3 regions of the Gordonia metallireducens genome follow, and region 1 is predicted to be linked to each of the others. Evidence: riboswitches for the same ligand, from Rfam matches in the RefSeq annotation. Region 1 holds a riboswitch; each other region holds the start of a gene.

Evidence for each region. Region 1 has a riboswitch for cobalamin ahead of LQD00_RS18820 (CbtB domain-containing protein). Riboswitches for the same ligand answer to the same signal wherever they lie in the genome.
Region 2: another riboswitch for cobalamin. It lies ahead of LQD00_RS04165 (FecCD family ABC transporter permease); the one in region 1 lies ahead of LQD00_RS18820 (CbtB domain-containing protein).
Region 3: another riboswitch for cobalamin. It lies ahead of metE (5-methyltetrahydropteroyltriglutamate--homocysteine S-methyltransferase); the one in region 1 lies ahead of LQD00_RS18820 (CbtB domain-containing protein).

The regions. Positions count from the first base shown of each region.
Region 1 covers NZ_JAJQJP010000048.1:11,670-19,614, reverse strand. The annotation lists gene LQD00_RS18825 (ATP-dependent helicase) at 1-4,301, opposite strand, end outside; cobalamin riboswitch at 4,312-4,490, shown strand; gene LQD00_RS18820 (CbtB domain-containing protein) at 4,527-4,760, shown strand; gene LQD00_RS18815 (CbtA family protein) at 4,795-5,622, shown strand; gene LQD00_RS18810 (histidine phosphatase family protein) at 5,635-6,132, shown strand; gene LQD00_RS18805 (acyl-CoA dehydrogenase family protein) at 6,246-7,472, shown strand; gene LQD00_RS18800 (DUF7144 family membrane protein) at 7,545-7,945, opposite strand, start outside.
Region 2 covers NZ_JAJQJP010000015.1:53,762-61,706, reverse strand. The annotation lists gene LQD00_RS04200 (oxygenase MpaB family protein) at 1-1,257, shown strand, start outside; gene LQD00_RS04195 (TIGR04338 family metallohydrolase) at 1,280-1,798, opposite strand; gene LQD00_RS04190 (hypothetical protein) at 1,847-2,749, shown strand; gene LQD00_RS04185 (DUF2786 domain-containing protein) at 2,770-3,600, opposite strand; gene LQD00_RS04180 (VOC family protein) at 3,677-4,135, opposite strand; gene LQD00_RS04175 (excalibur calcium-binding domain-containing protein) at 4,367-4,639, opposite strand; gene LQD00_RS04170 (L-lactate dehydrogenase) at 4,819-5,772, opposite strand; cobalamin riboswitch at 5,906-6,087, shown strand; gene LQD00_RS04165 (FecCD family ABC transporter permease) at 6,160-7,212, shown strand; gene LQD00_RS04160 (ABC transporter ATP-binding protein) at 7,212-7,945, shown strand, end outside.
Region 3 covers NZ_JAJQJP010000054.1:18,906-26,850, forward strand. The annotation lists gene mqo (malate dehydrogenase (quinone)) at 1-46, opposite strand, end outside; gene LQD00_RS21170 (alpha/beta hydrolase) at 199-1,260, shown strand; gene mtr (mycothione reductase) at 1,257-2,654, shown strand; gene LQD00_RS21180 (alpha/beta fold hydrolase) at 2,662-3,465, opposite strand; gene LQD00_RS21185 (cobyric acid synthase) at 3,479-5,056, opposite strand; cobalamin riboswitch at 5,263-5,464, shown strand; gene metE (5-methyltetrahydropteroyltriglutamate--homocysteine S-methyltransferase) at 5,611-7,905, shown strand.

The sequences.
Region 1 (7,945 bases):
GCACCGTACGGGTTGGCCGGGTCGGTGGCGGCGAGGATGGTCGCCTCGCGCGGTGGCTTGCGGTCGGGGAGAGCGTGACGCCGCAACTCGTCGACGGTGGCCGGGGAGGCGAACTGTGCGCCGCCGAGACCGTCGACGTAGTAGCCGCGGCGGACCTGGCCGTTGTCCTCGAAGACGGTGAGTGCCTTGTAGACCCGGGCGAAACCGCCGGTCACCTCTTCGGCGACGACGCTGCCGCGCGTGATCACTCCGTAGCGCGTGAGCAGTTGGTCGCACAGGGCCTGTGTGGCAATGGTCGAGTCGATCTCGGGTCGGTCCAGCGCGAACCAACGCCCGCTCGCGGTCGGCGACACCGGCGGTCCGGATGCGTGCTCGGTCAGGTATCGCGCGGACAGGCGGCCGGCGCGGAGCCGGGGTGCCCGACCCCGGGCGCGGTGCGCGGGCGCCGACCGTGGCGTCGTCGGGTTGCGCCGCGGATGCAGCAGTGCACGGACGGGCGCGAACGTGTCGTTGCTGACCTGTCCCGCCCAGACCAGGTCCCAGAGCGCCGACTCGATGTCCGCGGCCGGCGTCGTGGTACCGGTGCTGATGTCCCCGGCGATCTGCGGGAATCTCAGTGCACCACCGGGTTGCAGCGCGGTGGTGATCGCGTCGTGCACGGTCGTGGTGTCGATCGTGTCGGCCTCGGCGATGGTGAAGGCGGCGACGTCGGCCGGGTGCAGGGCCACCCAACCGTCGGCGTTGCCGATGCGGCCGTGCCCCGACCACACGACCTCGCCACTGCTCAGCAGTTCGTCGAGCATGGACGGGGCGTAATCGGAGACACGCGCGGGCAGGATCAACGACTCCCAGGCCGACGCCGGCAGCGGGTACCCGGCCAACTGGTCGATGACGGTCGCGACGCCGTCGATCCCGCGCAGCTGGGTGCCGGGCGAACCGTGCTGCCATTCCACGAGGAAGCGGGTGAGCACCTCGGTGCCGACCGGCGCGACCTCGGCCCGGCTCGCCGCGAGCGACCCGCGCCGGATCTGACCGAGGACGTCGGTGTGACACCACTGGGTGGTCGGTGACGCGCCCTGAGCCGGATCGGCGGTGCCGGTCTCGGGCAGGAAATCGCCTTCGACGACGCGCCGTTCCGTGGCCAGGCGGGCCAGGGTGTCGCGGACGACCGCGGTGGCGATCCCAAGGGACGCCGCCGCGTCGGTGACGGTGAACGGCCCGTGGGTGCGGGCGTAGCGCCCGATGAGATCGCCCACCGGGTCGGGTACCGGCTCGAGGTAGGCGGCCGGGATGCCCATCGGCGCCGGGACCCCGAGGGCGTCGCGCAGCCGTGCGGTGTCGTCGATAGATGCCCACAGCGCGCGCCGGTTGTGGTTGATCGAGATGATCTGTCCGCTGCGGTGCAGGTCGGCCAGCACATCGGCCACTGCTGCTTCTCCCCGGTATCGTTCCCCCACCTCTTCGGTGGTCAGGGGTCCGAGCCAGCGGAGCAGGTCGACCACGTCCTCGGCGTCACGCGCCTGCCGCTCGGGGGACAGACGTTGCAGGCGGGCGATGACCTCGGCGATGACCCCGGGGTCGAGCAGTTCGCGGAGATCCACCCGGCCGAGCAGTTGTGCGAGGAGGCTGGTGTCGAGGGACAGTGCAGCCGCCCGGCGTTCGGCGAGTGGAGCGTCGTCGGCGTACATGAAGGCGCCGACGTAGCCGAACAGCAGCGACGCCGCGAACGGCGACGGACTCGGGGTCTCGGTCTCCACGACGCGAATGCGGCGTGACCGGATGCGGCCGAGCAGATCGAGCAGTGCCGGGAGGTCGTACACGTCCTGCAGGCACTCGCGAACCGCCTCGAGCACGATCGGGAAGTCCGGGAACTTCGATGCGACGGAGAGCAATTGGGCGCTGCGCTGGCGCTGCTGCCAGAGCGGCGCGCGCCGGCCGGGATCGCGCCGCGGCAGAAGCAGTGCGCGAGCGGCACATTCGCGGAACCGTGACGCGAACATCGACGAGTCGGCGAGGCCGTCGGTGACGAGCTGCTCGACCTCGTCGGGATCGAGGAGGAATACGTCGGCACCCGGGGGAGCGTCGTCGGTGTCGGGGAGACGCAGGATGATCCCGTCGTCGGACGCGGTGGTGGCGCCCTCGATGCCCAGCGTCGCGAGGAGTCGCTGGGAGATGGCGCTCGCCCACGGCGCGTGGACGCGCAGGCCGTAAGGCGAGTGCAGGATGACGCGCCAGTCGCCGAGTTCGTCGCGGAACCGTTCGACGACGAGCGTCCGGTCGGTGGGGAGGTGACCGGTCGCCTCGCGCTGCTCGGCGATGAGGGTGGCGAGGTTGGTGCGGGCGTTCTCGGTGAGTCCCAACCGTTCGGCATGGGTGTCGAGCTTGCCGGGATCGGCGATGGCCCCGGTGAACGCACCGATCGCCGCACCCAGTTCGGCGGGCCGCCCGATGGCGTCGCCGATCCAGAACGGCAGCCGGCCGGGTTGCCCGAAAGCCGGCGACACCAGGACGCGGTCGTGGGTGATGTCCTCGATGCGCCAGCTGGTCGCGCCGAGGGCGAACACGTCGCCGACCCGCGACTCGTAGACCATCTCCTCGTCGAGTTCGCCTACGCGCGTTGACTTCTCGCCGACCATGAAGACGCCGAAGAGCCCGCGGTCGGGGATCGAGCCGCCGGAGGTCACGGCGAGTCGTTGGGCGCCTCGGCGTCCCGTGATCACGCCCGCGTCGCGGTCCCAGTTGACCCGCGGCCGCAGTTCGGCGAACTCGTCGGAGGGGAAGCGCCCGGCGATGAGGTCGAGGGTCGCGTCGAAGACCCCGCGCCCGAGATCGCGGTAGGGCGCCGCGCGGCGCACGACCTCGTACCAGTGGTCGACCTCGAGATCGTCGACGGCGGCGGCTGCGATGGTCTGCTGCGCGAGGATGTCGAGGGGGTTCTGGGGAACCTTGATCTCCTCGATCGCGCCGTCGAGCATGCGGCCGACGGTGACCGTGCAGTGCAGCAGGTCGGTGCGGTGTTTGGGGTAGAGGATGCCCTGGCTGATCTCGCCGACCTGGTGGCCGGCGCGACCGATGCGCTGCAGGCCGCTGGCCACCGACGGCGGGGCCTCGACCTGGATCACCAGATCGACTGCTCCCATGTCGATGCCGAGTTCGAGCGAGCTGGTCGCCACGACGCAGGACAGGCGACCGGCCTTGAGGTCGTCCTCGATCTGCGCGCGCTGCTCCTTGCTCACCGAGCCGTGGTGCGCCCGCGCGAGGACGGCCTCGGCACCGGAACTCGCACCGCTACCCATCACGAATGCGGGAGCCCCACCCGCGACCGTCGGGTTGGCGGTGGCCTCGGTCGTGACGCCCTGCCGCTCCGCGTGGATCTCGTTGAGCCGAGCGGTCAGTTTCTCGGCGAGGCGCCGGGAGTTCGCGAACACGATGGTCGCCCGGTTGGCCTCGATCTGGTCGACGATCGACGCCTCCACGTACGGCCACAGCGACCCGGCCGTGGGGGAGAAGGCGTCGTCGAGCTCGGCGGAGTCCGCACCCTCGGGGCCGGGTGCCGGCGGGATGTTCGCCATGTCCTCGACCGGCACGTCGACGCGGAGATCGAAGGTCTTGTCGGCCTTGGGCTTGACCACCTGGCAGGGCGCCGACCCGGAGAGGAACCCGGCGACCACCTCGGGCGGCCGGACGGTCGCCGACAGTCCGATCCGCTGCGCGGGCTTGTCGAGCAGCTCGTCGAGGCGTTCGAGGGTGAGTGCGAGGTGTGTGCCGCGTTTGGTCGCGGCGACCGCGTGGACCTCGTCGACGATGATCGCCTCCACGTCGGTGAGGCTCTCCCGTGCCGCGGAGGTCAGCATGAGGTACAGCGACTCCGGCGTGGTGATCAGGATGTCGGGCGGGGTCTTCACCAGCGCGCGGCGGTCGGCGGCCGAGGTGTCGCCGGAGCGGACGCCGACCGTGATGTTCGGTTCGGGGAGGTTGAGTTCCTGCGCCGCGCGCGTGATCCCGGTGAGCGGTGCGCGCAGGTTGCGCTCGACGTCGACGGCGAGGGCCTTGAGCGGCGAGATGTAGACGACCTTGGTGCCCGGACGGCGCTCACCGGGGTCGGCGGCGAGTCGGTCGAGCGCCCACAGGAATGCCGCGAGGGTCTTGCCGGAGCCGGTCGGGGCGATGACGAGGGTGTTCGCTCCGTCGGCGATCGAGGTCCAGGCGCCCTTCTGGGCTGCGGTCGGCTTGGTGAACGCTCCCGTGAACCATCGCCGGGTGGGGGCGGTGAATCGATCGAGAACAGAGGGGCGGGGCATCTATCCACTATGTCTCACATGTGTGACAGGTCGGGGTATACAGTCGACACACGCCTGTACGGGGAATCCGGTGAGAATCCGGAACGGTCGCGCCACTGTGAACGCCGACTCGGGGACGCGGTCGAGGGATTCGACGGTGCCCCAGAGAAGACGTGAGTCAGGATGCCGTGCCGGCGGTATCTGATCCACAACTCTCCGACGCGAGATCGGCGAAAGGACAATCCCATGACGGGTCCCCGTACGTCCGAAGCAGTCAAACCCTCTCCGCGCGCCCTGGCGGTACCGAATCTCTCGGTCGCGAGCGCAGCGCTCTGGCTGAGCCTCACGGTCCTCCTGGCCGGGCTCGCCTACTACTTCCTCGGCTACGACCAGGGGGTCGTGTCGGTGTTCGGCGAGAACACCTATGTGCACGAGTTCGTGCACGACTCCCGCCACTTCCTCGGCTTTCCCTGCCACTGAGTCGGCCTGACCGAAGAGGTAGGGACAAGTTCACATGGAGAAGAAATTCATCGGCGCAGGTCTGCTCTCGGGCCTGATCGCCGGAATCATCTCGTTCGTCTTCGCGCGGTTCTATCTCGAACCCGTGGTGTCGAAGGCCGTCGACTACGAGGGCGAGCGCTCGGAAGCCGAAGAGGCGCTGGCTCACGCAGCCGGCGGTCATTCACACGGCGAGGGTGGTGAGGTCTTCACCCGCGCGATGCAGGAGAACCTCGGCGCCGGAGTCGGCAACCTGGTGTTCGCCCTGTGCATGGGGGCGTTCTTCGCAGTTGCCTTCACCGTGCTGTGGAGCCACCTGGGCAATCGGTATCCGGCCGTCGACGCCCGGGCGGTCGCCGGGGCCCTCGGGGCGATCGGTTTCGTCGCCGTCTTCGGTGTGCCGTTCTTCGCCTACCCGGCCAACCCGCCCGCGGTCGGGGACGACGACACGATCGGGGAACGGACGGGTGCATTCCTGACCGTCACCATCGTGTCGGTCGTGCTGATGATCGTGGCCGTCGTTCTCGCGCTGTGGCTGCGGCCGCGGATCGGCGGACTGGTGTCGGCCGTGGTGGGCGGCGCCGCGTACGTGATCGCGGTCGGCATCACCATCGCGCTGTTGCCGACGTTCAGCGAGGTGCCGGAGCCGGTGCGCAACGACGCCGGCCAGATCGTGTTCCCCGGCTTCCCCGCGGACGTCGTCGCCGACTTCCGCGTGTACACGATCACCAACCAGGTCATCCTCTGGACGGTGCTGACGGTGACCTTCGCGCTGGTCCTCGGCGCGATGGCGCGGTCGGAGAGCCCGGCCACCTCCCGGACGGTCGACGCCGCCCAGAGCTGAGCGCCTTGATTCATGCAGATCATCACCGCCGGGCGCACCGGTCCCAACCGATCGGTGCGCTTCGGCGGTGAAGCGCCCCTCGACGACCGCGGTCGCCGCGACATCGAAGCGTTGGCGGCGTCGGTCGTCGGGGCCCTGACCTTCTGTGGGCCGGAACCCGCGACACTCGAGAGCGTCCGGCTCCTGGGCGGTCGCCCCGAGATCGACGAGGAACTCCGCACGCTCGACGTCGGAACCTGGGCGGGATCGGCGCCCGAGGAGATCGATCCTCGCGAGCTGGCGGTCTTCTTCACCGACCCGGCGGCCCGGCCCCACGGCGGCGAGAGCGTCGAGGAGTTCGTGATGCGGGTGCACGACCGGCGCAACACCCTGAACGCCGACGTGGCGACGGTCGTCGTGGCGATGCCTGTTGCACAGGCACTTCTGTGTGACGACGCCGCGGGGTACTTCCGGGTCGAGGTCCGGCCGGCGACCTCCTACTTCTGGCCGGCCCCTGAGAATTCGCCCTGAAGAAACAGATCCGCGGGGACGTACCTAGACATCGCGAGTGACTCCTGACACAGTTGAGTCGGCAAAACTGAAACGTGTTCGCCCCCGGCGGGCACTGTCTGGGGAGAGTGACGATGTTCGAGTGGTCCGAAGAAGATCTGATGGTGCGGGACGCGTTGCGCGCGTTCATCGACAAGGAGATCCGACCACATCTCGACGAGCTCGAGTCCGGCGTGCTGCCTCCGTACGACATCACCCGCAAGCTGCTCTCGACCTTCGGGGTCGACGCGATGGCCAAGGACGCGCTCGAGAAGGAACTCGAGGCAGAGGCCAACGGGGAGAAGAAGAAATCGTCCGGCGACGGCGGCGGTATGAGCGGCTCGATGTTCATGATGGTCAACATCGAACTGGCAGGTGTGTGTCTGGGACTCGTCGCCTCGCTCGGTGTGAGCATGGGCCTGACCGCCTCGACGATCCGCGGCAAGGGCACGCTCGCACAGAAGAAGCGCTGGCTGCCCGAGCTGGTCACCATGGAGAAGGTCGGCGCCTGGGCGATCACCGAACCCGACTCGGGGTCCGACGCCCTCGGCGGCATGAAGACCACCGTTCGCCGCGACGGTGACGACTACATCCTCAACGGCCAGAAGACGTTCATCACCAACGGTCCGTACGCCGACACCATCGTCGTGTTCGCGAAGCTCGACGACGGCAGCGGCACCCCCATGCGTGACCGCAAGGTGCTGTCTTTCGTCCTCGACAAGGGCATGCCGGGCCTCACACAGGGCAAGCCGTTCAAGAAGATGGGCATGATGAGCTCGCCCACCGGTGAGCTGTTCTTCGACAACGTCCGGGTCGGCAAGGACCGTCTGCTCGGCGAGACCGAGGACACCGGTCAGGATTCGCGCGGTTCCGAAGGTGCCAAGGCCGGTTTCACCGCCGAACGCGTCGGAATCGCCGCGCTCTCGCTCGGCATCATCAACGAGGCCCAGCGCCTGTCGATCGACTACGCCAAGACGCGCAAGCTGTGGGGCCAGGAGATCGCCCAGTTCCAGCTCATCCAGCTCAAGCTCGCCGAGATGGAGATCGCCCGCATCAATGTGCAGAACATGCTCTTCAGTGCGATCGAGCGGGGCAAGGCGGGCAAGCCGCTGAGCCTCTCGGAGGCGTCGGCGATGAAGCTCTACTCGTCGAAGGCCGCCACCGACGTCGCGATGGAAGCCGTCCAGCTGTTCGGCGGCAACGGTTACATGGCCGAGTACCGGGTCGAGCAGCTCGCCCGAGATGCCAAGTCGCTCATGATCTATGCCGGCAGCAACGAGATCCAGGTGACCCACGTCGCCAAGGGACTCCTGCGCGGCTGACCTACGCGTTTCATCGCTCGAAACCGCGCTCAGAGCGGTTTCGAGCGATGAACTGGTTAGCGCCGGTCGGCGTCAGTACTCCGCTCTGGGATTCCAGGTCGAGACGGCCCAGATGACGACCACGTCGAGTGCGATGACCAGAATCGACCACCACGGGTAATAGGGCAGCCACAGGAAGTTCGCGATGATGGACAGGCCGGCGATCACGATGGCGGTGAACCGGGCCCAACCCGCCCCGCTGACGAGGCCGGCGCCGACGATGATCGCGATGGCGCCCAGCACGATGTGGATCCATCCCCACGTGGAGATATCGAATTTGTAGACGTATTCGATGCCGCGGACGAACACCTCGTCCTTGGCGACGGCGGCGATCCCCTGCGCGAGTTGGACGACTCCGACGACGATCAGGATGATCGCGGCGCCGATGGACGTCCCCGCGGCGATTCCCTGCTTGGCAGACAGGGTTCCGCGCT
Region 2 (7,945 bases), on a different contig from region 1:
GCCACGACGCCGCCGCAGGCGCCCCCGAGCATCCTCGCACCGCCCTCTGTTGCGCCGAAGATCCCGTCGCGCCACCCGGATGGTCCGTGCACGATCCCGATCGGCCTGCGACTCGTCGCGCCCCTACTGGGACTGCGCAAACCCGGCCGCGAACTCTTTCGTCACCTCGGCGAACTGCTGACGGTCGGTGACGAACCGGCAGATCGCCTCGTCGAGTGGATGCACACCGCCGGGATGTCCCGGGCGCGCCCGTTGTTCGAGAGTGCCCTCGTCAACGGCATCGACTCGATCGACGGCGCCCCGGCCCCGCTGCGCGAGTTCTTCACAGAGGTGGAGACCGTCCCCGACTGGGTCGACCCCGACCTGATCGAGAAGGCCGCGCGGGTCATGCGCAGCGGTGGCGCCGACGGCCTGTACGTGGCGCGCGACGTTGCCCTGCTCGGCGGTTACCAGTTCGCCGGTTTCAACCAGACGCTGCTGCGGACCGGCGCCCTCGAGAAGGGATCGAACACCCGGTTCGCCGAGACCACCCAGTGGGCCACCGACGTCATCACCGAAAACGGTTTGCGCCCACAGGAAATCGGCTACCAGTCGACACTGCGCGTGCGCCTGATCCACGCGATGGTCCGGCGCCACGTTGCCGCTCTGCCCGACTGGGAGGCCGACGCCTGGGGACTCCCCATCAACCAGACGGACATGGCCGCCACGCTCGTCGGAGCACTGGTCTCCCCGAGCCTGGGCGTCGTCATGATGGGACTCGTCAACCGCCCCAGCGAATACGACGCCGTCGCGCACCTCACCCGGTACGCCGGATGGCTACTCGGGGTGCGGGACGAGTTCCTGCCCACGAGCTTCCGCGACGCGATCCGCGTGCTGCTCCAGACCTCGTACGCACTCTCCACGCCCGACGAGACGACCAGGCAGCTCTCGGTGCCCATGGCCGACGATCCGTTGCAGTGGAACTACTCGAGGTTCCCGAAGGTGCGTCGCAAGATCGCTCGCGCACAACACCTCTCGGTCACCAGCGGATTCCTGGGCCCGGCCACGATGCGCACACTGGGCCTGCCCTTCGTCCCACCCTGGTATCCGGTGATCCGGTTCCCGGTGAACATCATCCGATCGGTTCGGGCGCAACGCCCGGGCGGACGCGAACGCGCGGCGCTCCGCGGCGCCGCCGAACAGCGCGAGTTCATGAGGATCATGACCGGCGGCGAGGCCACGATCGGGCACTCGGCGAAGAAGATCACCGGGCACTGAGTTCTGCGTTCCAGGAAGGTTTTCACCCGATCCCGGAATCGGCGAGCACCACACGGAACACGAATGCGGCCTCGGGTCCGAGGACGAGACCCACGAGTTCGATGAGGGTGAGCACGAAGCCGCGTCCGTGACCCGGCCCCTTGGAGTCGTCGAGGTGGTGGGCGAGTTCGTGCAGGACCACGAGTTCTCGAAGCGCCCACCGTCCCTCTGCCGACGACGGGATCGCGATCTCCGCGCTGAGCAACCTGTCACCGGCGGCGGTCGTGGACCGCGCGTAGTGCGCCGAACTCTGGCCGCGTCGCTCCCGCACCGATACCGGCTCGGCTGCGCGCGGGAACCTCGACCGCACACTCGGCAGCTCCAGCACCCTTCCCACGTAGTCGCGCACCGCGTCGATCGAGGCGAACCGGGCCTCGGCGGGCAGCGTGAGCTCGGTCCCGGCCAGCTGCACGGTGCGCGAGGAGGACGCGGTGTCGAAGAGCCGGAAGACGAGACGCTCGGCGTCGTAGTACCGGGCACGCCCGGTGTCACGCGGACTCACGGCATCACCAATGATGATGAGGGTCCGCCATAGCCGATGGGAGTCCTCATGCGCCGTCCCGACCTGCACGCGTTCGGCCAACGCGTGCTGCGACTGCCCGGCGCCACGCTGAGCCTGCGCATCCTCACCGACATCGCGCGCGGCGACGTCACCGACCGCGCGATGACCCTCGCCGCCCAGGCGTTCACCTCGATCCTGCCCATCGTCATCCTGCTGCTCACCCTTCCGGGGAGCGACGTCGTCGACGATGCGTTGAGCGGACTCGGCATCCCGGTGAGCAGGCTCGACCACACCTCGGTGGACAATCCGCAGTCCTTCGCCACCTTCGGGGTCATCGGCGCACTCATGACCATCGCCGGCGCCACCTCCCTGTCACGTGCACTCGGCCGAATGTATGTCGCGATCTGGGGCGTCACCAAACTGCCGTGGCGCGCCTTCTGGCGTTGGGTGATCGTGCTGTTCCTCATCCCCACCGCGGTCACTGCTCAGGGGTTGTCGACCGGCCTCCACGCCGAGACGCTCTTCGGCATCCACCTCGGCGGCAGCGGTCTGCTCGGCATCGTGCTGATCTTCGGAGTGACGGTGGCGATCTGGTCGGCAACCTTCACCGCGATCCCGCGACTGTTGGTGTCCACGCAGGTGCCGCTGCGGCTTCTCGCGCTCAACGGTGTGGGTACGGGTCTGCTGATCACGGCGCTGCTGGCCGGGAGCCGAATCGCCCTGCCCACGCTGGCGTCGGGCACGATCCGCTACTTCGGCACTCTCGGCGTCGTTTTCGTCGCGATCAGCTGGCTGTTCGTGTTCGCCGCGATCCTGGTGGTCACCGCCATCGTCGTGCATGGCGTGGCCACCGACCCCGGACGGGTCGGCACTTGGGTGCGGCGCTGGGCCGGGACCCCCACTCCGTTCACGCCGACCCCGTCAGTCGCCTGGTACGACCGAACCGACTGAGCCCAGCGACCGACCGCTGTTCACGCCTCGAGAGCGCCTCGCGCGCCGCCGAACTCGCGGTCGGCACCGATCTTGGCCCGACGTCCCGCCCGGTCCCCTGCCTGTCGGGCGGCCTCCGAGTAGCCGGCCGACGCACTCGACGGTCGCCACGTGCCGCGCGCGGTGGACTCGGTCTTGTAGAAATCGGTGACCTCGAGTTCCTTGTTGCGCAGAGCCAGCGCCGTCGAACGTTCGGCTTCACCGGACTTTTGTTCGGCGTCGAGTGCTTCTTCGCGGGCAGCATCGCGGGCCTCGCTGAGACGTTTGCCGATGCGTTCGGCGAAGGCCGACTGGAAGTTGAGGCGCGCGGTGATCGGCGACAGCGGCTTCTCCTCGATCACCCGGCGCGCCTGCCAGCCGCTGCCCTTCGTGACGACGCGCGCGAAGGTCTCCCCCTTGTACGCCCCCGACCGCAGGTAGGCATCGCTGGCGGCGACCATCTGGATGATCAGCGACGTGTACAGCGCCTCGCAGGCGTCGATGTCGGCCTCGTAGCCGTAGGCGAGGACGAAAGTCGAGTTGCTGGCGACGTCTACTGTCACGTCGTTCGCCATGGTGATCGCCACGAACAGTTGCACGTAGGTGCGCAGGCCACGCTTGCCCGGCTCGCCGATCTTGATCTGCCGGGAGATCGGGGTGACCTTCCTGCGCGCGGCCGGATCGTGCGCGCGGGCCACGGCGAGATCGATCGACGACGCCGTGGCGAGGCGCTGTGCGGCCTGCATGAACGTCTCGGCCTCATGCTCGTTGTCGGTGTTCTCCGCCTGTCGCAGGAGGGCGGAGATCCGGGTGAGCAGCTTGTCGTCGCGCATGTAGTTCAGACTATCGGCGCGCCCGATCGGTTCCATCGGACCGCGGACGAGCCGGGAAGGCCAGGTCGGAGACCCCTCAGCTCTCGGGCGACCAGCGGGCGACGTCGTCCTTGCCCACGGGCCGCTCCTGGGTGGCACGCTGCGTCATCCGGAGGTTGTTCCCGAACGGGTCGCGGAAGGCGCAGTCGATCCCGTACGGCTGTTCCTCGGGGTCCTGGGTTAACTCGACGCCCTTCGCGACGAGGGCAGCGTGCGTACCCCGGCAGTCGTCGGTCGAGAAGATCGTGACCGGCATCGCGCCCTGCGTGACCAGTTCGCGGACCTTGGCCACAGCGTCGTCGGAAAGCGATGGAGGCCCGGGCCTCTCGAGGAGGATGAGACGGTCCGGCTGCCCGGGTGGTGCGACCGTCAGCCACCGCATGAATCCCATGTCGACGTCGGTGTCGACGGTGAACCCGAGCTCGCCGACGTAGAATTCGAGCGCCGCGTCCTGGTCGAGGACGTAGATGGAGTGGATGGCAATTCCGGTGATCATGAGCCCGACGATACGACTGCGGCGCCGACGGGCGCTTCTCCGGAATTGCTCGACGCCGGGAGCGAAGCGAGCGGGTCGAATTCACGCGGCTCGGTCGGCCCGGTCGGTATCGTCCAGCGCCGCACGAAGCGTCCCGGCACAGGCACCGGGGAGACGTGCCGACGGTAGCCGGACGGGCTGCAGCCGATGATCGTGGTGAAGGTCCGGCCGAAGGTGCAGTGTGACTCGCGGTCAGCGCTTCTCGCAGGCGATGCCGTCGTTGTCGCGATCGCTCTCGTCGTTGGCGTCGTAAAGGGCCTGGTCGACGGTGAAGTTCGTGACCGGGGTGCTCGTTGTCGAGTCGACGGCGCCCGGCTGTCCGACACCGTGTGGGTAGTCGGCGTTGAGCGCCTTGCAGTTGGCGTAGTCGGTCGCAGCCGAGGCGGGTGCCGCCGCCATCAGCGGTGCGATCGCCATCGACGCCGCAGCGACAAACCCCAGAACCGTCTTGCGCGAACCACTCATCGTCGAACCTTCTCTCACACCGATGTGACCAGGTGAAACTACCCCGACGTGGCGTCGACATCCGCATCCTGGAGTGAGATTGGTCCGCCTGAGGGACAGTGACTCGAGGACGATCGCCGCCTCCGAAGGCCAGCGCTGAACGGAATCAGCGAATCATTGCCGGAAGTGACGATCGTGCCCTACAACCCGAATCGCGACTGCATTGCGCGCAGCGTCTCCGCCGATGCGAGCAGGCCCGCCTCCTCGTCCGACGACAGCGGCACCTCGAGGCGCGTCTGCGCACCTCCGCGGTCGACGACGGTCGGCAGGGACAGGCATACATCCTCGAGTCCGGAGAAGCCGGAGGCGACCGTCGAGACCGGCAGGACACGATGCTCGTCGTTCAGAACGGCTTCGACAATCCGCGTGGCAGCGAGGCCGATGGCGTAGTTGGTGGCACCCTTGCCCTCGATGATCGCGTAGGCCGCATGCACGACCTCGTTCCGGATACGTTCGCGCGCAACGGCATCCATCTCCGGACGTCCAGGCAGCGGCTTCCACGACGTCAGTGGCACCCCGCCGATCGTCGCCGACGACCACAACGGGATCTCACTGTCCCCGTGTTCGCCGACGATATAGGAATGCACACTCTGGACCGCCACCCCACAGTGCTGCGCGATGAGGAACCGCAGCCGCGACGAGTCGAGAACGGTTCCGGAACCGAACAGCTGATTCGACGGCAGACCGGTGATCCGCTGCGCGGCATAGGTGACGACGTCGACCGGGTTGGTCACCATGAGATAGATCGCATAGGGCGCGACCTCGAGCACACCGGGCAGGATCGATCGGGTCAAACCGATTGTGGCCTCGGCCAATTCGAGACGCGACTGTCCCGGCTTCTGTTTGGCTCCGGCGGTGAACACGACGACGTCGGCGTCGGCGCACACCGACACGTCGTCGGATCCGAGGATGTCGGCACGGGGCACGAACTCCAGCCCGTGCGAGAGGTCGAGAACTTCGGCGGTGACCTTCGGCGCCTTGATGTCCAGGAGGGCGACGGTCCGCGCCACTCCCCGGATCAGTGCCGAGTAGGCGATCGCGGTGCCCACCGCGCCCGCGCCGATGATGGCAAGTTTCGTGGGTCGTCCGTCCATCGGATCACCGTCCGCCTCGGTTCGATTCGCGACTGTTGCGCGGCACTGTCGGCACCCAGCGTAAGACCTCCCGACGTCGCGCGCCCGGTTCGGCCAACCGGGCGATGGCGCAATCTCCACGATAGTGTTGCTAGCCTCACCTCCAGAGAGCGGTCGCACCTGCACACGCGGGTGCCAGGGAACCTGGTGCGAATCCAGGACTGGCGCGCAGCGGTATGGGGGACGGACCCGACAGCAAGCCACTGGGGCAACCCGGGAAGGCGTCGGGTTCGGATGAACCCGAGTCCGAATACCTGCCGTTCTCGTCGAGTCCACCCGGCATCTCGCGCACAGATGCCCAGACCGAAGGCAGTTCCACACGTGTCCCGTCCTCCCGACGGCACGACGATGATCGCCACCGACACGTCGGTACGGCGACTTCCGTCGTTGCCTCTTGCCCTGATTCTTCTCGCGCTCACGCTGGTGAGCGTCGCGGTCGCCACTGCTTTCGGCGCCGAGACGATCCCCATCGGTGACGTCTGGCGAACCGTCGCCGGACGCCTGCAAGGCGATGATCTCGACGCCGCCCACGCCGTGATCATCTGGGATCTCCGATTACCGCGTTCGATACTCGCGGCGATCGTCGGCGCAGGCCTGGCCCTTGCCGGCGCCGTCATGCAGGCCCTCGTCCGCAACCCGCTCGCCGAGCCGTACCTGCTGGGCGTGTCCGCCGGTGCAGCCGTCGGCGCGACGGCGGTCATCACGCTCGGTTCGTTTGCCGCACTGGGTGTCTGGGCGTTGTCGGGCGGCGCACTGATCGGCGCGCTCGCGGCGTCGATCACCGTCTATGCCGTCGCCCGGGCGCAGGGCGGACTGACCGCCCTCCGCCTGATCCTGTCCGGCGTCGTCCTGTCCTCGGCGTTCATGGCGTTGTCATCGCTGCTGGTGTTCACCGCCGCCGACCCGCATGCCGCCGACAACGTAATGTTCTGGATGCTGGGCAGCGTCGCCGGCGCGACGTGGGCGAAAGTCCAGATCGCGGGTGTGGTCGTCGTGGCCACGGTGTTCGCGATGCTGGCGATCCACTCCTGGCTCGACGCCTACGCGGCCGGCACCGACACCGCGACCTCCCTCGGGGTTCCGGTGCGCGCCATGCGTAATGCTTTGTTCGCGGTGCAGGGACTCCTGGTCGGTGTCCTGGTTGCGGTCGCCGGCGGGATCGGCTTCGTGGGGTTGATCGTGCCGCACGCCGCGCGCCTGCTGGTGGGTGCGACGCACCGCGCGATGATTCCCGTCGCGGTCTGCGGCGGCGCGCTGTTCCTGGTGTGGGTCGATGTCATCTCGCGAGTGGCCGCGGCGCCGCGCGAGATGCCGTTGGGCATCGTGACCGGACTCATCGGCGCACCGATCTTCCTGTTCCTGATGGGACGCCGTCAGTACGTGTTCGGCGGCGGATCCTGATGCCCGCCGACTCACGCTCGATGTCGTTGCGCGCGACGGGCCTCAGCTGTCGTCGCGGCGCCCGTACGATCCTGCGCGGGGTGGACCTCGACGTCCCGGCCGGAACCCGGCTCGCCATCGTCGGCCCCAACGGGACGGGCAAGAGCACGTTGCTCCGAACCCTGTGCGGTCTCGAACAACCGTCGTCCGGGCGTATCCGACTGGCCGACGACGATCTCGGTCGCCTTCCGGCGCGGCGTCGCGCGTTGTCGATCGCCGTCGTCGGTCAGGATGAACACCCGTCGGCCGAACTCACGGTCGCAGAAGCGGTGGGCCTGGGACGCACGCCGTACCGATCTGCCTGGGCCACGGGCAGTTCCGATGACGATGAGATCATCCGGTCCGCATTGGAACAGGTGGGACTGGGTGGTTGGGAACGCCGGTCGTGCATGCAGCTGTCGGGCGGCGAACGGCACCGCGTCGTACTCGCCCGCGCGATAGCGCAGCAGACGCCGATCCTCGTGCTCGACGAGCCGACGAATCATCTCGACGCGGCCTGGCGACTGCGGCTGATGCAGACCCTCGACGACCTCGAGGCCACCGTGATCGCCGCGATGCACGACCTCGACCTCGTCCTCCGCCACTTCGACTCGGTCGCTGTGGTTTCCGACGGCGGGATCACCGCCCACGGCCCACCCGTCGAAGTGTTGACCCCCGATCTGCTGGCGTCGGTCTTCGACGTGTCCGGCACGGT
Region 3 (7,945 bases), on a different contig from region 1:
CTGCACCCACCAACGCCACGTCGGTCTTGATCACCGTTTTCGACACCTGGACTCCACTTCAACCTGATCAACGATCTCTACATCGGCCATTGTCCAGCATGGCACGTCCTGTCACAGAATCGACCTGCTCAACTGTGGCATCCGTGACACTTCCGCGGCGTCCCCTGCCCGAGCAGACGGGTCACTAAGCTGGCTGCTGTGAGCGTATCCGCAGGCACCGGCTGGCAACCCGACCGCTTCCTGGACCACTACCAACTCCGCACCATCCCGCTGGGCGACGATCCGGACGGGGAATCACCCGTCACCGCGACCCTGATCCGCCGCGCCGAGGCGGGTGCGCGGATCGCCGGTCCGCGGCCCGTGGCCGGCGCGGTGCTCTATGTCCACGGCTTCACCGACTACTTCTTCCACGAGCCGCTGGCCGATTTCTTCACCGCCCGCGGCTACGCGTTCTACGCGATCGACCTGCGTAAGTGCGGACGGTCGCGGGAGAGCCACCACACCGCCCACTTCACGACGGACCTCGCTCGATACGACGAGGAACTCGGCCTCGCGCTCGAGCTGATCGCCGAGGAGGTGGGTGCGGACACCCGCACGATCATCGCCGGGCATTCGACGGGTGGCCTGATCACCGCGCTGTGGCTCGACCGGCTGCGCGAGCAGGACCCGGCCCGGCACGGGCTCGTCGACGGCCTGCTGCTCAACTCGCCGTGGCTGGATCTCCAGGGCGACGCCGTCCTGCGGACGCTGCCGGTGACGATGCTGATCAAGGCGGTGGCCGCGGTGCAACCCACCCGCGTGATCCCGCAGGAACTCTCCTCGGCCTACGGCGAGAGTCTTCACGAGAGTGCGCACGGCGAGTGGAGTTACGACCTCGCCCTCAAACCGATGGGCGGTTTCCCGGTCACCTTCGGGTTCCTGAACGCGGTCCGGAGCGGGCAACGACGTCTGCACCGCGGCATCGACGTCGGCACGCCGGCGCTCGTGTTGCGTTCGGACAAGACCCATTTCGCGAAGACCTACTCGGCGTCGACCGATCGCGCCGACGCCGTCCTCGACGTCCGCCAGATCGCCCGCTGGAGCGGGTGTCTCGGCGGGCGCGTGTCGACCGTCCCCATCCCCGACGCCCGCCACGACGTGTTCCTCTCGGTGCCGCATGCCCGTGAGCACGCCTATCGCGAGGTCGACGACTGGCTCGCCCGCACCATCCGGCCCGCGACCGAATCCTCGGAAACCAGTAGAAAAGAGAGCACCCTATGACCGCCACGCAGGTCGTCGACCTGGCCATCATCGGCTCCGGCAGCGGCAACTCCATCCCCGACGAGCGCTATGCCGACACGACGATCGCCATCTTCGAGGAAGGCGTGTACGGCGGCACCTGCCTCAACGTCGGCTGCATCCCGACCAAGATGTTCGTCTACGCGGCGGAGGTCGCCGAGATCGCCACGCAGGGCGCGCGTCTCGGGGTGCACGCCAAGGTCGACTCGGTGGACTGGCCCGGCATCGTCGAGCGCGTCTTCGGACGCATCGACCCGATCTCCGAGGGCGGCAAGGAGTATCGCGTGGACCGGTGCGAGAACATCACCGTCTACAGCTCCCATGTCGAGTTCGACGGTCGGGACGACGACGGCCTCTACCGTCTCGTCACCGCCGACGGTGCAACGGTTCTCGCCCGCGAGGTGGTCCTGGCCGCGGGTTCGCGCGCGGTCATCCCGCCGGTCATCGCCGATTCCGGCGTGGCGTACTACACCAACAACGACGTGATGCGTCTGCCGGAACTGCCCGAGCGGCTCGTCATCGTCGGAAGCGGTTACATCGCAGCCGAATTCGCGCACGTCTTCGGCGCTCTCGGCTCCAAGGTGTCGATCATCGCCCGCGGCCCCGCCCTGCTGCGCAAGCAGGATGCCGACATCTCCAACCGTTTCACCCAGGTCGCCGAGGAGAAGTGGGACGTCCACCTCGACACCGCCATCACCGGTGCGGAGGACCTGCCCGACGGCGGTGTCCGCCTGCAGTTCGACGACGGGACGCACCTGGAGGCCGACGTCCTGCTCGTCGCCACCGGCCGGAAGCCCAACGGCGACCGCCTCAACCTCTCCTCGGTCGGCATCGAACTCGACGAAGAGGGCCGGGTGCGCTGCGACATCCACGGCCGCACCGCCGCACGCGGGGTGTGGGCGCTCGGCGACGTCAGCTCGCCGTACCAGCTCAAGCACGTCGCCAACCACGAGGAGCGGGTGGTGCAAGCCAACCTGCTGAAGGGCTGGGATGCAGACGATCTCGTCGAGTTCGACCACCGGTTCGTCCCGGCGGCCGTCTTCACACACCCGCAGATCGCCTCGGTGGGGCTGACCGAAGACGAGGCCCGCGACGCCGGATACGACATCACGGTCAAGGTCCAGGCCTACGGTGACGTCGCCTACGGCTGGGCGATGGAGGACACCACCGGTTTCTGCAAGGTCATCGCCGAACGCGGCACCGGCAAGATCCTCGGCACGCACATCATCGGCCCGCAGGCCCCAACCGTCATCCAGCCGGTCATCCAGGCGATGTCGTTCGGCCAGACCGCCCTCGAGGTCGCCAAGGGGCAGTACTGGATCCACCCGGCGATGCCCGAGGTGCTCGAGAACGCGCTGTTGGGTCTGGAGATCTAGTGGCGATCTAGAACACCGTCGACCGCAGGGCGATCTCGCTGGCCAGTTCGGCGGGAGCGTTCTGCGGAATCCAGTGGTCGACGCCGGCCAGTTCGCAGAACCGGAAGTCGGAGTAGGCGTACCGGCCGCTGCCCTGCGCCTGCTCACGGCCGAGCGCGGCGTCGGCGTCGCTCCAGACGAGCGTCGTCGGGATCTCCACCGGCGGGCACGCCATGGTGCCCTTGATGTCGCCGACGAAGTTGGCCCGGTACCAGTTCAATGCAGCCCGCAGGGCGCCCGGTTCGCGCAGCGGGGCGAGCTCATCGGCGGTGACCCCGGCCGCGCGCAGCTTGGCGCCGTCGTCGGCGAGGAGTGTCTCCTCGGCGCCGTCGGCGACGAAATCGAGGATGTAGGACGATCGTTCGCGCTGATCGCTCGCCGCGAGTGCATCCCGCATCGCCGACGGGTGGCCGGTGCTGGCGACCACCAGACCGGTGAACCGGTCGGGGTACTTGCCCGCGAGATGCCACGCGACGATGCCGCCCCAGTCGTGCCCGACGAGGATCGCGTACCCGACCTTCAGTTCGTCGAGCACGGCGATCACATCCGACACCAGGTGGCTGAGGTGATAGTCCTCGACGGCCTCGGGTCGTGCGCCGGGGCTGTAGCCGCGCTGGTTCAGGACCAACGTCCGCAGGCCCGATTCGTGGAGTCGCGGGAGCACCGCGTCGTAGCAGGATCCGTCCACCGGGAATCCGTGAAGCAGCAGGACCCACGGGCCCCGTTCCGGTCCCCCGATCCGGACGTCGAAGGTGAGGCCGTTGACGGTCACCTGACGCTGATCTTCAGTCATTGGGCCACGATAGCGTCTGCGCCGAACCGGTGTCGGGGTCCAGGTGATGGCGGATGACGGGCGCCGACACGGGCGGACCGTCCTCGATGAGATGCATCACCGCGTCCATGTCGAGATGCTCGCTGACCAGGTCGGCCATCGTGTCGACCTGTCGCCGCCGGATCGCCTCCACCTCGGTGTCGCCCGCGACCCGGAAGTCCGGCACACCGGCCTCGGCGGCCACCTCGGTGAGCAGCCGACGCCGAAAGGCGTCGTTGGCCAGCAGTCCGTGCCAGTGCGTCCCACGGATCGCGCCTCGCACCGCACCTTCGGGACCCGCGGCGTCGTCGACGATCCAGGTGTCCTCCCGCGACCCGACGACCCGCCCGTGGTGGATCTCGTAGCCGCTGATCACCTCTCCACCGCGGCTGGTGCCGCTGACCTGACGCAACGTCTTGTCGGTGGCGAAGGAGATGTCGAGATCGAACACACCGAGGCCGTCGACGCGGCCACGACCGGATTCGATCGCGTCGTCGATGGTGCGGGCCAGCATCTGGAAACCCCCGCAGATGGCGACGACCGGGACGCCCCGGGCCGCGCGGGCGGTGACCGCGTCGGCGATCCCGCGGTCGCGCATCCAGGCGAGGTCGGAGACCGTGGCACGGGTTCCCGGGATCACCACCAGGTCGGCGGCGGCGACACTGCCCGGGTCGTCGACCCAGGTCACGTCGACGCCCGGTTCGCAGGCGAGCGCCTCGACGTCGGTGGAGTTGGAGATGCGGGGCAACCGGATCGCGGCGACGCGGAGCCGCGCGCCCGGACCGGCCGGGTTCAGCGGCGGTCCGACCCGCCGGCCGACGGGCGCCGCCAGGGAGTCCTCGGCGTCGAGCCACAGGTCGTCGGCGAACGGCAGGACACCGAGGGTCGGGCGGCCGGTGATCTCCTCGACCTGCCGGAGCCCGGTTTCGAGGATGCTCGGGTCGCCCCGGAACTTGTTGACGACGTAGCCCGCGATCAGCGCCTGGTCTGCGGGTTCGAGGATCGCGGTGGTGCCGAACAGCGAGGCCAACGAGCCACCGCGGTCGATGTCGGTGACCAGCAGCACCGGGAGCCGTGCGGCCTGCGCGAGCCCCATGTTGGCGATGTCGTTGCGGCGAAGGTTGATCTCGGCGACCGAACCCGCTCCCTCACAGAGCACGACGTCGAAGTCGCGGCGGAGCGCGGCGAGCTCCTCGGTGACGACCTCCCTCAGCCGGGACCGCCAGGCCATGTAGTCCCGGGCACCGACGTCCCCGGCCGGGCGCCCTCGCAGCACGACATGGGAGCGCCGGTCGCTGCCGGGTTTCAGCAGAACAGGATTGAACCGCGTCGAGGGTTCGAGCCCGCAGGCGAAGGCCTGCAGGGCCTGGGCGCGGCCGATCTCACCGCCGTCGAGCGTCACCACCGAGTTGTTGGACATGTTCTGCGCCTTGAACGGCGCGACCCGGACGCCGTCGCGCGCGAGAGCACGACAGAGACCTGCGACGAGGAGACTCTTACCGGCGTCACTGCTGGTCCCGCCCACGAGCAACGCCCCACCGAGATCGGCCACCACGACACCCCTTTCTCGACTGCGAACCAGGTGTCAATCTTCCACTGCCGGTCGGGGAACTCGACTCCGAGGGGTGCTCCCGCGCTCGGCCGGACACCGTCGGGTAAGTGTCGTCATGTCGCCGTGACCTTCCTTGCGTCGGGTCTACGCCGCTCACTAGTGTTGAGCGCGCATGTGGTTCGCCACGCGTGAAATCAGGAAGCATCTGATGGCGCGTGGCGTCGAGTCGCCGGCGTCACGCCGGCGACGAGAGGGAATCCGGTTCGAATCCGGAGCTGTCCCCGCAGCGGTATGCCGTAACGACCACCGTCATCAGCACTGAGCCCAGGCTTGGGAAGCGACGGTCAGTAGGAACCTCTCTCGAGAGCGACGGTGAGCCCGAAGACCTGCCAGGTGTACCGGACGCGCCGCGTCCGGTGGCTCGCCGCCTCGAGGATTGGGCGCAGGTCGAATCGGTGATCGTCGCGCGCTCTCTGCTGCCCGCGAGGTGGCTCGATCGATCTCCCCCTGCTGGGCGGTGAACCATCCGCCGTCAGTAGGAGAAGTCGACTTCCATGTCCGACACCGTCCGTCGCGATTCCGCGGCACCGTTCACGACCACCGTCCTCGGCACCGCACGCATCGGTCCCCGGCGCGAACTGAAAAGAGCCGTCGAAAGCTATTGGGGCGGTCGTATCGACCGCACCGAGCTCGCCGAGGTCGCGCAGCGCCTGCGCGGCGAGCAGTGGGCCGAGCTCACCGAGGCCGGTCACGACTCCGTCCCGGTCAACACGTTCTCGTACTACGACCAGGTGCTCGACACCTCTGTCCTCCTCGGCGCGTTACCGTCGAGGTTCGCCGAGATCGATGACCCGCTGGACCGCTACTTCGCGGCGGCGCGCGGCACCGCCGACGTCACTCCGCTGGAGATGACCAAGTGGTTCGACACCAACTACCACTATTTGGTGCCGGAGATCGGCCCGGACACCTCGTTCTCGCTGAATCCCGAGAAGGTCCTGGCGGAAGTCGCAGAGGCGAAGGAGCTCGGAGTCCCGGCCCGCCCGGTCATCGTCGGGCCGGTGACGTTCCTCGCGCTGTCCAAGGCGGTCGACGGAGCGAGTGCGCCGCTGGATCGCCTCGACGAACTGGTCCCGTTGTACCGCGACCTCCTGACGCTGCTGGCCGAGGCCGGCGTCGAGTGGGTTCAGCTGGACGAACCCGTCCTGGTCACCGATGTCGCCGCCGACCTGGGTCCCCGGGCCGAATCGGTGTACGACGCCCTGGGCACCCACGCTCAGCGTCCTGCCATCGCCGTGGCAACTTACTTCGGTGATCCCGGTGATCGGTTGACATATCTCGCGCGCACCCCGATCGAGGCAGTCGCGGTCGACCTCGTCGAAGGGTCGGTCGAGACCGTTGCCGGTACCCCGGGTCTGGCGGACAAGCTGCTGATCGCCGGCGTCGTGGACGGCCGCAATGTGTGGCGCACCGACCTGGACCAGGCCGCCGCGACGCTGGCCACCGTCCTCGGCTCCGCGCGGTCGATCGCCGTGTCGACCTCCTGCTCCACACTTCACGTCCCCTATTCCCTGGACGCCGAGAACGAGCTCGACACCGATCTCCGCGGCTGGCTGGCCTTCGCGGCAGAGAAATTCCGCGAGGTCGCGGTGCTGTCGTCGGCGTTGCACGAGGGCCGGGTCGTGCAGGCTGCCGCGTTCGCCGCGAGCACCATGGCACTCGCGAGCCGTGCCACCGATCCGCGCCTGCACAACGACGAGGTCCGCACACGTCTCGCCGCCATCAGCGATGCCGACGCCACCCGAGGCACGGCTGAACAGCGTCGCGTCGCGCAACAGGAACGGTTGGGGCTGCCCCCGCTGCCGACCACCACGATCGGTTCGTATCCGCAGACTTCTGCCATCCGGCTGGCACGCGCCGCACTCCGATCGGGCGAGATCGATCGCGCCGAGTACGAGAACCGGATGAAAGCCGAGATCGCCGATGTTGTCGCGTTGCAGGAGTCGATCGGTCTGGACGTCCTCGTCCACGGCGAACCCGAGCGCAACGACATGGTGCAGTACTTCGCCGAGCAGTTCGACGGCTACTTCGCCACCGCCAACGGGTGGGTGCAATCCTACGGTTCACGGTGCGTGCGACCGCCGATCCTCTACGGCGACGTCTCTCGTACCGCGCCGATGACCGTCGACTGGATCACCTACGCCCAGACGCTGACCGACAAGCCGGTCAAGGGCATGCTGACCGGCCCGGTGACCATCCTGGCCTGGTCGTTCGTCCGCAACGACCAGCCTCTGTCGACGTCCGCCGATCAGATCGCGCTCGCCATCCGTGACGAGACGGTCGACCTCGAGGCAGCCGGCGTCGGGATCATCCAGGTCGACGAGCCCGCCCTTCGCGAGTTGCTGCCGTTGCGCGACGCAGACAAACCCGGCTACCTGGAGTGGGCTGTCCGCGCCTTCCGGATCGCGACCTCGGGAGTCCGCGACGACACGCAGATCCACACGCACCTCTGCTATTCGGAATTCGGCGAGGTCATCGGCGCGATCGCGGACCTCGACGCCGACGTCACCTCGATCGAGGCGGCGCGCTCGCACATGGAGGTCCTCGACGATCTCGACGAGGCCGGTTTCCGCAACGCGGTCGGCCCGGGTGTCTACGACATCCACTCGCCGCGTGTGCCCCAGCAGGACGAGATCTACACGGCGCTGTCGTCGGCGCTGTCGAGCGTCGGCGCCGGACGCCTGTGGGTCAACCCGGATTGCGGGCTGAAGACGCGCGAAACGCCCGAGGTCGTCGAATCGCTCACCAACATGGTGGCCGCGGCAACACGACTGCGTGGGACGATCTCCTGACGATCCCGATGACGACGGCCGTCGCACTCATCCGAGTGCG